3 regions of the Geodermatophilus sp. SYSU D00697 genome follow, and region 3 is predicted to be linked to each of the others. Evidence: riboswitches for the same ligand, from Rfam matches in the RefSeq annotation. Region 3 holds a riboswitch; each other region holds the start of a gene.
The links. Region 3 has a riboswitch for cyclic di-AMP ahead of ACI79C_RS22055 (aggregation-promoting factor C-terminal-like domain-containing protein). Riboswitches for the same ligand answer to the same signal wherever they lie in the genome.

Region 1 (3,197 bases), on a different contig from region 3:
AGTGCAGCGCGTGGTGGAAGTCGTCGCTCCACTGCGCGGTCAGCCCCATGCCGCCGGCCACCCGCGGGGTGACCAGGCGCGGGTCGTTGAGGTCGCTCTCGGCGATGAGGGTCAGCGGGCGCCCCTCGGCCACCGACAGCCGGTCGACCTCCTGCGCCATCTCCTCGAGCACGTGGGTGGCCCGCTCGTCGACCAGCGCGTGGACGGCGTCGAGCCGCAGGGCGTCGACGTGCATGTCGCGCAGCCACATGAGGGCGTTGTCGATGATGTACCGACGCACCTCGTCGGAGTCCGGCCCGGACAGGTTGATCGAGTTGCCCCAGGTGTTGGCACCCTCGGCGAAGATCGGCATGAACTGCGGCAGGTAGTTCCCGGACGGGCCGAGGTGGTTGTAGACGACGTCCTGGACGACGGCCAGCCCGCGCTGGTGGCAGGCGTCGACGAACCGCTGGTAGGCGGCCGGGCCGCCGTAGTCCTCCTGCACCGTGTACCAGAGGACGCCGTCGTAGCCCCAGTTGTGGGTGCCGTTGAAGCCGTTGACCGGCAGCAGCTCCACGAAGTCGACACCGAGCTCGACCAGGTGGTCCAGCCGCCCGATCGCCGCGTCGAGCGTGCCCTCCGGCGTGAACGTCCCGACGTGCAGCTCGTAGACCACACCGCCGGCCAGCGGTCGCCCGGTCCACGCCGCGTCGCCCCACGCGTACGCCGACGGGTCGAACCGGCGGGAGGGCCCGTGCACCCCCTCGGGCTGCCGGCGCGAGCGCGGGTCGGGGTACACCTTCTCGTCGTCGTCGAGGAGGAAGCCGTAGTCGGCCTCCGGCCCGGCCTCGACCTCGGCACGCCACCAGCCGTCGTCGTCCCGGTGCATCTCGTGCACGGAGCCGTCGACCTGGAGCCGGACCCGCTTCGGCAGCGGTGCCCAGACGGAGAACTCGACGGGTGCGGACATGCGCAGTGCCTCCACGCGGGACGAGACGGGGACTGGCCGGAGGGCCGGGATCGGGGCAGATCATGCCCGCACACCCGACGGCCAACCGTGGGTTCCGGTCACGGTCCGCGGGGGAGGGGAGCGCAGGGCCGACCGGGCTCGGCCGGGCGTCCACGGCGGAGCGGGACACCGCCGGACCACGTGCCGGCCCCGCGCGCGGACGGGGCCCGGCCGGGAGCGCACCGGCCGGGCCCCGCCGGTCCGGTCAGACCCGGAGCGTCTGACCCACGCGGATCACGTTCGGGTCGCTGACCTGGTCCCGGTTCAGCTCCCACAGCCCGCGCCAGCCGCCCTCGGTGCCGTGGCGGGCGGCGATGGAGCCGAGGGTGTCCCCGGCCTCGACGACGTGGCTGCCGGTCGCCGCCCGGTCCGCCCGCGAGGCCTGCTCCGCTTCGGCGGCCGGCGCCGGCGCCTGCACCGCGGCGGTCAGGTACCTGCCGCAGGTCGGCCACGCGCCGACGCCCTGGCCGGCGAGCGTGCGCTCGGCGACCACGATCTGCTGCTCCTTGCTGGCCAGGTGGGCGTTGGAGGCGAACTCGTGGCCCCCGTAGCCGGCCCAGGTGCTCGCGCTGAACTGCAGGCCGCCGTAGTAGCCGTTACCGGTGTTGATCTGCCAGTTCCCGCCGGACTCGCACTGGGCGACGCCGTCCCAGTTGTGCTCCGCGGCCTGAGCCGTGCCGGGGAGCGCGAGGGCGGAGAGCGCCGCCGCGCCGGTGAGGACGACGGCGCCGCGGCGCAGGCCGCGTGCGGGCGTGCGGGATCGGTCGTGCTGGGGCATGGGGGGTCCTCCGATCGGCCGCCGGCGGGGTTAGCTGTCGGGTTCGGACGATCGGTGCCCGGCCGCGGATCGCGGCTTCACCCCCAGACGCGCTGCGCACACCCCGCGCAGGACGTCGTAGGTGGGTCCCCCACCCCCGTCCACGGTCGTGCAGAGGTCCGGTCGCCGCCGGACGGGGTTGGGCGGGACGGCGCCGGGCCCGGCGGGGAGCCGGACCCCGCGAACGCTAGGTGGGGGTGCCGCGCCCGGCCTGTCGGCACGGGGGCGGGACGCCGCCTCCGTGCGACAGGCCGGGCGGGAGCGGCGCACCGCCCCCGCCCGGCAACTCTCCGTCGCAGGCGACGTCGGCCCCTCTGCAGGGCGCCGCCGCGGGCCCGGGAACGCGCTGGAGCGGCCACCGTCCAGGGGCCTACGCCGAGGCGTGGGGAGGAGGGGGTCCTTCCTCAGTCCCGCACGAGCAGGGCGACCGGCAGCCGCTCCAGCGCCGCGCCGACGGGCAGCCCGGCGGCGTCCGAGACGTACCGCCCACCGGTGAACAGGTCCCGCCACGCCCCGTTCGGCAGCTGCAGCGCGGTGTCGCCCCAGCCGCCGGCGGCGGCCAGCCCGACCGGGAGGCGGGTCGCGACGGTCACCGCGCCGCCGCGGTCGAAGGCGACGAGGTGGTCGGCCGCCGTCCCCGTGGCCGCGACCGGCTCGTACCCGGTGAACCACTCCGGGTGCTCGCGGCGGGCGCGCAGGGTCCGGGAGACCACGAGCAGCTTCGCCGCGCCCTCGGCGTCCACGGGCGGCACCCAGCCCTCGTCGAGCCGGGCCAGCAACCGCCGGCGCAGCGCGTAGTCGACCGGACGGCGGTTGTCCGGGTCGACCAGGGAGAGGTCCCACAGCTCGGTGCCCTGGTAGACGTCCGGGACACCGGGCATGGTCAGCTGCAGCAGCTTCTGCGACAGCGAGTTCGACCAGCCCGCCGGCGCGATCCGGGCGACGACGTCCTCGATCGCGCCGTGCGTCGCCTCGTCGTCGTAGGCCGCGTCGACCAGCGCGTGCAGCCGGGCCTCGAACTCCTCGTCCTGGTCGGTCCACGTCGTCGACGTGCCCGCCTCGCGAGCCGCCTTCTCCGCATAGGCGTGCGCCCGCTCCCGGGACAGCGGCCAGGCGCCGACGAGGTTCTGCCACACCAGGGAGGCCAGCGGCCGGTCGGGCAGCGGGTGGCGGGAGAGCAACTGGCGCACCAGCTGCGCCCACTCGTCCGGTTGCTCGGCGAGCACCGCGAGCCGCGCCCGCACGTCCTCGCTGCGCTTGGTGTCGTGCGTCGACAGCGCCGTCATCGACTCCGGCTTGCGCGCCAGCCGGCGCTGCTGCGCCTCGTGGAACTCCGCCACCGTGCTGCCGAAGCGAGCCGGGTCGCCGCCCACCTCGTTGAGGGCGACGAAC
Region 2 (3,197 bases), on a different contig from region 3:
GTAGTCCCGGAAGCCGAGGGTGCGCTCGATGACCTGCTGCGGGCTGCCGACGGTCAGCGGCGTCTCGCGGGTGAACTCCTCGAGCGACGGGCCGTGCCCGTAGACGGGCGCGTTGTCGAAGTACGGCCGGAACTCGTCCACGGCGTCCTGGCTGTTGCTGCGCATGAACACCTGCCCACCCAGGCCCACGATCGCCTGGTCGGCCGACCCGTGGCCGTGGTGCTCGAAGCGCCGGCGGTAGAACTCCACCATCCGCTGCGTGTGCTCCTTGGGCCAGAAGATGTGGTTGGAGAAGAAGCCGTCGCCGTAGTAGGCGGCCTGCTCGGCGATCTGCGGGGAGCGGATCGAGCCGTGCCACACGAACGGCGGGACGCCGTCCAGCGGGCGCGGGGTGGAGGTGAAGCCCTGCAGCGGGGTGCGGAACTGGCCGGACCAGTCCACGACGTCGGAGTCCCACAGCCGGCGCAGCAGCGCGTAGTTCTCCACCGCCAGCGGGATGCCGTTGCGGATGTCCTGCCCGAACCACGGGTAGACCGGCCCGGTGTTGCCGCGGCCCATCATCAGGTCGACCCGGCCGTCGGCCAGGTGCTGCAGCATCGCGTAGTCCTCGGCGATCTTCACCGGGTCGTTCGTGGTGATCAGGGTGGTCGCCGTCGACAGCTGCAGGGTGCTGGTCCGGGCGGCGATGTGCGCCAGCGTGGTGGTGGGGGAGGACGAGAAGAACGGCGGGTTGTGGTGCTCGCCGAGCGCGAACACGTCCAGCCCGACCTCCTCGGCCTTCTGCGCGATCGTGAGGATCGCCTTGATCCGCTCACCCTCGCTGGGCGTGCGCCCCGTCGTGGGGTCGGTCGTGATGTCACTGACCGAGAAGATCCCGAACTGCATCTCGTGCTCCAGGTGGTTGAGAGCGCAACTACTGCTGGGTGCAACGGTCCCACGGCCTGGGTATTCCGCCGGGGCCGGCACGCACGCGCGAGGTACCTCACGCAACCGATGTGACCCCTGGGATTGTCACGGCACGGTAACGGCCCCTACGGTGAGTGCGTCCGGTCGGTCGTGCGTCCCCATCCGGGGAGCCTGGCCGGACGCCGCCGAGTCGTGTCCGCCTCCCGTGGACGCGAGCCGGGGACCCACCGCAGTCCTGGGGTGAGTCCTGCCCGCCGAGCCCCGCTCGGAGGGCAGGTAGGGCACCTTCCCGCCCGAACCCGTCAGCTAACTCGGTAGGCGGCCACGGAAGGAACGGAGAGCATCCGCATGCCTCGCCCACGGGCCCTCGCGGCTCGCAGGGACTCCCGGCCGCGCGCACCTCGCGCCTCCTCCCCGGCCCGCCTGTCCCGCTGACCCGCGACCGCCGGCGCCGCGCGTCCCTCCCGACCGCCACCGGCACCCGACGTCGACCGCCGCACCGCGGGCTGACCTCACTGCGCTGAGGACCGGCTCGTGCGCGCCCCCACGCCCCCGGAGCACACGAACCCCCATGAACTCCCGCACGTCGCAGTTCCCGCGTCCCACCGACGCCGACGCCCTCGCCGGCGAGCCGACCACCGCCGAGATCGCCACCGCCGAGCCCGCCACCGCGGAGCTCCCCTCCGCCGCTCCCCGTCGCCGGCTGCGGCTGCCGGCCCGGGGCCGCCGCCCGGCGATCCTGCTGGCCACCGCGGCCGCGGGCGCCATCGCGGTCAACGTGCTGACCACCGGTCAGCCGGCCGCCGAGGCCGAGACCGCGACGGTCAGCGCCTCGACGAGCGTCGCCGAGCAGCTCGGCATCACCGCCGACCCCGCCACGGCCTCGGCGCCCGACCTCGCGCCCCTCGAGGGTCTGACCGCCTCCCGCAGCGAGCGCGAGGCGGCGCAGGCCAGCGCCGCCCAGGCGCAGGCCGCGGCCGACCAGGCCGAACTCGACCGCCAGGCCGCCGAGCGCGCGGCCGCCGAGCGTGCCGCCGCCGAGGCCGCTGCCGCCGAGCAGGCCGCCCGGGAGGCCGCCGAGCGCGCTGCCGCCGAGCAGCAGGCCGCGCAGGCGGCCCAGGCTGCCGCCGCCGCTGCCCCGGCCGCGGCCGCCGCCCCGGCGCGCAGCGGGTCCTTCAAGGACTACGCGATGAGCAAGGTCGGCAGCGGCGACCAGTTCAGCTGCCTGGAGAAGCTGTGGGGCAAGGAGAGTGGCTGGAACCCCAACGCGCAGAACCCCTCCAGCACCGCCTACGGCATCCCGCAGTTCCTCGACTCGACCTGGGCCGGCACCGGGATCGCCAAGACCTCGGACGGCTACCGCCAGATCGACGCCGGCCTGATCTACATCGAGAAGCGCTACGGCTCCCCGTGCGGGGCCTGGTCGCACTCGCAGTCCACCGGCTGGTACTGAGCCGACACCGCGCGCGTCCCGAGACGCGCGTTGCCTGCTCAGAGCCGCACGCTGAGGGCCGCACGCCTCCCAGGGAGGGGTGCGGCCCTCCGCGTCGACGGGCTCGGGCACCCTGGTGGCCGGGCCCGTCGTGGACGAGGCCGATCCGGACCGACACGCGGGACGGTGGAGGACCACCGACCGCCGAGAGCGGGGAGGCGCAGCGTGGAGCGGCGCGCCGTCGAGCAGGGTCCCGACTCCGGTGCGGCGCGGCCGCCCGAGCGCACGCGCCGCACCGGGGCGGCCTCGTTGGACCGGCCGATCTCGACCGGCAACCTGCTGGCCGACTGCGAGCGGTGGTGCCGCGACCACCTGCCCCGGCGGGCGCCGCGCACGCCGCCGCCGGGTCCCCCGGGCGCTCCCTGACCCGCCGGCCGGCGGGCGTGCCCGGAGCGACGGTGGCCGGTCGGGTGACCGGAGCCCGGGGCACGGGTGGTGGACTGCCGGGCGTGAGAGTCGTCCCGTCCCGGTTCGTCCGGGCCCACACCCAGGTCCGGCGGCCGTCGTCCGTGCCGGAGGTCCGGCTGCACGTGGCCGACGACGTCGTCGCGCTCTGGGAGGCCATGGAGGCCGGCGGGGGCGCCGGTGAGGCGCCGCCGTTCTGGGCCGCGGCCTGGCCGGGCGGGCAGGCGCTGGCCCGGTTCGTGCTCGACCGGCCCGCGGTGGTCGCCGGCCGGGCGGTGCTCGACCTGGGCTCGGGCAGCGGCCTGGTCGCCATCGCCGCCCGGCTGGCCGGGGCCCGGTCGGTCCTGGCCAGCGACGTCGACGTGTTCAGCCGGACGGCGATCGGCGTCAACGC
Region 3 (3,197 bases):
CGTCAGGCGGCCGACGGCTCCGACCGCTCGGCCTCGGGCCAGCTGACCGCGCGGCAGTGGGTCGTCGCGGAACTGGTCTCCGAGGGACTGACCAACGCGGAGATCGCCGCCCGGCTGCGGGTGAGCCGCGCCACCGTGAAGGGGCACATCACGGTGGCGTTGCGCCGCCTGGGCCTGCGGGACCGCACCCAGCTGGCCATCCACGTCCACCGGGCCGGCCGGCCCGACGACCGGGGGGAGGCGCGGCGCGCGGGCGGGTGACCCCGCTCTGCCGGCGCATCTCCGGGGGAGCGTCGTGGCGCTGACCCTGTGAGAACGCTGGGGATCCGGTGGACACTGTCTGAGCGGAACCTGTGAGCACTGCATCCATGGAGTCACTCCAGTCGGAAGACAGACCGGGACACGTCTCGCCGGTGGGCCCGTCCTCGGGCCGGACACAGGGGGAAGGCATGACGCAGGCCGAGGTCGGTGCCAGGCCCGGACCGACGACCACCCGTCCACGCTCCCCGGCGCAGCCGGCCGGCGGCACGCCGGCGGCGGAGGCGGAGGAGCCGCCGGGACCCCGACCGGCGGCGCTGACCCGGCCGTGTGCCGTCCGGACGCCCGTGGCCCTGGTGCGGGTCCTGCTGTGCGAGGACCAGGAGGTCTTCCGGCTGGGCCTGCGGGTCGTCCTCGAGGCGCAGCCGGACATGGCCGTCGTCGCGGAGACCAGTCACCTGCCCGAGGCGCTCGCGGTGGCCGAGGGCGTGGCGACGCAGGTCGTCGTCGTCCGGCAGGGTCTGGTCGCCGGCGCCACCCTGCCCGTGCTGCGCACCCTCTGCGAGCGGGACACGGCGGTGCTGGTGCTCGCCGAGCCGGACGCGGACGTCGACGGTCGGCTGGTGGAGATCCTGCAGGCCGGGGTCCGCGGCTACCTGCCCCGCCGCGCGGCCGCGCAACGGCTCGTCGACGGCGTCCGGGCACTCGCCCGGCACGAGGCGGCACTCGATCCCACCGCCACGCGGCACCTGGTGCGGTACCTGAGCGACCCCGGTGCCCTGCTCGGCTCGGAGGAGCGCCCCCTCGACCGGCTCACCGAGCGGCAGCGCGACGTCGCCGAGCTGGTGGCCCAGGGGCTGAGCAACGAGGAGATCGCCTGCCGGCTGTTCGTGAGCCTGTCGACCGTGAAGAGCCACCTCACGGCCTCGATGCGCCGCCTCGACGTCCGGACCCGCACGCAGCTGGCGATCCTGGTCAACCGGGACCGCTCGCCGGCGGCCTGAGGACCCGCCCCCGCGGACCGGGGGCCCTCCCCGTCGCGGAGAGGGCCCCCGGCGTCGAACCGGTCAGTACCAGCCGGTGGACCGGGAGTGGTCCCAGGCCCCGCAGGGGCTGCCGTACCGGTCCCCGATGTAGATCAGGCCGGCCTTGATCTGGCGGTACGGGTCCGACGTCTTGCGGATGCCGGTGCTGGCCCAGGTCGAGTCGAGGAACTGGGGGATGCCGTACGCGGTGCTCGTCGGGTTCTGGGCATGCGGGTTCCAGCCGCTCTCCCGTTCCCACAGCCGGTCGAGGCAGCCGAACTGGGTCCGGTTGCCACCGACCTGGCCGAGGGCGTGGTCCTTGTAGGCCTGCTTCTCGCCCGCCGCGACCGCGGCCGGGCCGCCCTGGACCTCCGCCCGGGCGAGCGACCCCCCGGCGGGGGCGAGAGCGAGGGTGAGGCCCAGGGCGCCGACGACGGCGAGCCGGTGCAGGGCGCGGGGTGAGTGGGTGTGCTCGTTGTGCATGGTGGTCCTCGTGCTGTGCGGACGCCCGGCGCCGTCGGCGCCGGGGACGTACGGGACCGGCCGCGGCGGTCGGCGTGTCGTCAGCTGGGCGCGCGGCACCGGCCGGACACGGGTGCCCGGCTGGGCGCCGTCGGCCGACAGTGCGTGCCGGGCGGCTGGTCGCTGGAACGTGGACAGGCGGGAACGCGACGGTCCCGGACCCTGCGGGCGCGCGGGAGCTCGAGGCTCCCGGGCGCGGTGGTTCTCCTTGTCTCCCCGGGCCGCCTACCGGGTCAGCTGACGGGTTCGGGCTGGGAGTGCCCTACCCGCTCCCGGATGGTTCCCGGGAGCGGGACTCACCCCGGGTGGTGCGGGTGGGTCCCCGGCTCGCACCCACCTGGTGGGTGCGACTCGGCGGCGTCCGGCGCGGGCTCCGTTGGCTCGGAGGCGACATCGGCCGGACGCAGCCACCGTAAGAACGCGATGTGCACCGCGCCACTCGACGGCCGACGATCCTCTGTGACGCCATGGTGAGAGCGGCGGGACCCGCGTCACTGTGAGCGTCGTGACGGTCGCGTCCCGGAATGGCGGCCCCGTGGTCGAGCGTCGAACTCCCCGTGGACCTGTTCTCCCCCGTGACCCTGGGCGACATCGAGCTCGCCAACCGCGTCGTGATGGCCCCGCTGACCCGCATGCGCTCCGGTGCCTCCGGCGTCCCCGGTGACCTCGTCGTCGAGCACTACCGCCAGCGCGCCGGCGTCGGCCTGATCATCACCGAGGGCACCTACCCCAACCACGAGTCGCAGGCGTTCGTCGGCCAGCCGGGCATCGTCACCGACGAGCAGGTCGAGGGCTGGCGCCGCGTCGCCGAGGCGGTGCACGCCCGCGGCGGCAAGGTCGTGATGCAGGTGATGCACGGCGGCCGGGTCACCCACCCCGACGTCAACGGCGGCCGCCGCGTCGTCGCCCCCAGCGCCATCGCGATCGACGGCGAGGGGCACACCGAGAAGGGCAAGCAGCCCTACCCGGTCCCGCACGCGCTGACCGTGGCCGAGGCCCGCGACGTCGTCTCGGACTTCGTCTCCGCCGCTCGCCGCGCCGTCGAGGCCGGCCTGGACGGCGTGGAGGTCCACGGCGCCAACGGCTACCTGCTGCACGAGTTCCTCTCCCCGGCGTCCAACCAGCGCACCGACGAGTACGGCGGGTCGCCGGCCAACCGGGCGCGCTTCGTCGTCCAGGTGGTGACGGCGGTGGCCGCGGCGATCGGCGCGGGCAGGGTCGGCCTGCGGATCTCCCCCGAGCACGGCATCCAGGACGCCCTCGAGCCCGATCGGGACGACGTCCTCGCCACCTACGGCACCCTCGTCGACCAGCTGGCCCCGCTGGGCCTGGCCTACCTGTCGGTGCTGCACCGCGAGCCCGCCGGCGACCTGGTGCAGGAGCTGCGCCGGC

Region 1: it holds a riboswitch for cyclic di-AMP, as region 3 does, so the genes downstream of both, ACI79C_RS24015 (transglycosylase family protein) here and ACI79C_RS22055 (aggregation-promoting factor C-terminal-like domain-containing protein) in region 3, are expected to answer to the same signal.
Region 2: it holds a riboswitch for cyclic di-AMP, as region 3 does, so the genes downstream of both, ACI79C_RS15895 (aggregation-promoting factor C-terminal-like domain-containing protein) here and ACI79C_RS22055 (aggregation-promoting factor C-terminal-like domain-containing protein) in region 3, are expected to answer to the same signal.

What each region holds. Positions count from the first base shown of each region.
Region 1 covers NZ_JBJGYV010000046.1:19,322-22,518, forward strand. Annotated here, with positions in the region: gene treZ (malto-oligosyltrehalose trehalohydrolase) at 1-949, opposite strand, end outside; gene ACI79C_RS24015 (transglycosylase family protein) at 1,194-1,766, opposite strand; cyclic di-AMP (ydaO/yuaA leader) riboswitch at 1,791-1,900, opposite strand; gene treY (malto-oligosyltrehalose synthase) at 2,210-3,197, opposite strand, start outside.
Region 2 covers NZ_JBJGYV010000017.1:80,982-84,178, forward strand. Annotated here, with positions in the region: gene ACI79C_RS15890 (LLM class flavin-dependent oxidoreductase) at 1-885, opposite strand, end outside; cyclic di-AMP (ydaO/yuaA leader) riboswitch at 1,094-1,242, shown strand; gene ACI79C_RS15895 (aggregation-promoting factor C-terminal-like domain-containing protein) at 1,478-2,359, shown strand; gene ACI79C_RS15900 (hypothetical protein) at 2,564-2,764, shown strand; gene ACI79C_RS15905 (class I SAM-dependent methyltransferase) at 2,848-3,197, shown strand, end outside.
Region 3 covers NZ_JBJGYV010000036.1:16,362-19,558, forward strand. Annotated here, with positions in the region: gene ACI79C_RS22045 (LuxR C-terminal-related transcriptional regulator) at 1-261, shown strand, start outside; gene ACI79C_RS22050 (LuxR C-terminal-related transcriptional regulator) at 606-1,262, shown strand; gene ACI79C_RS22055 (aggregation-promoting factor C-terminal-like domain-containing protein) at 1,326-1,766, opposite strand; cyclic di-AMP (ydaO/yuaA leader) riboswitch at 2,028-2,162, opposite strand; gene ACI79C_RS22060 (alkene reductase) at 2,363-3,197, shown strand, end outside.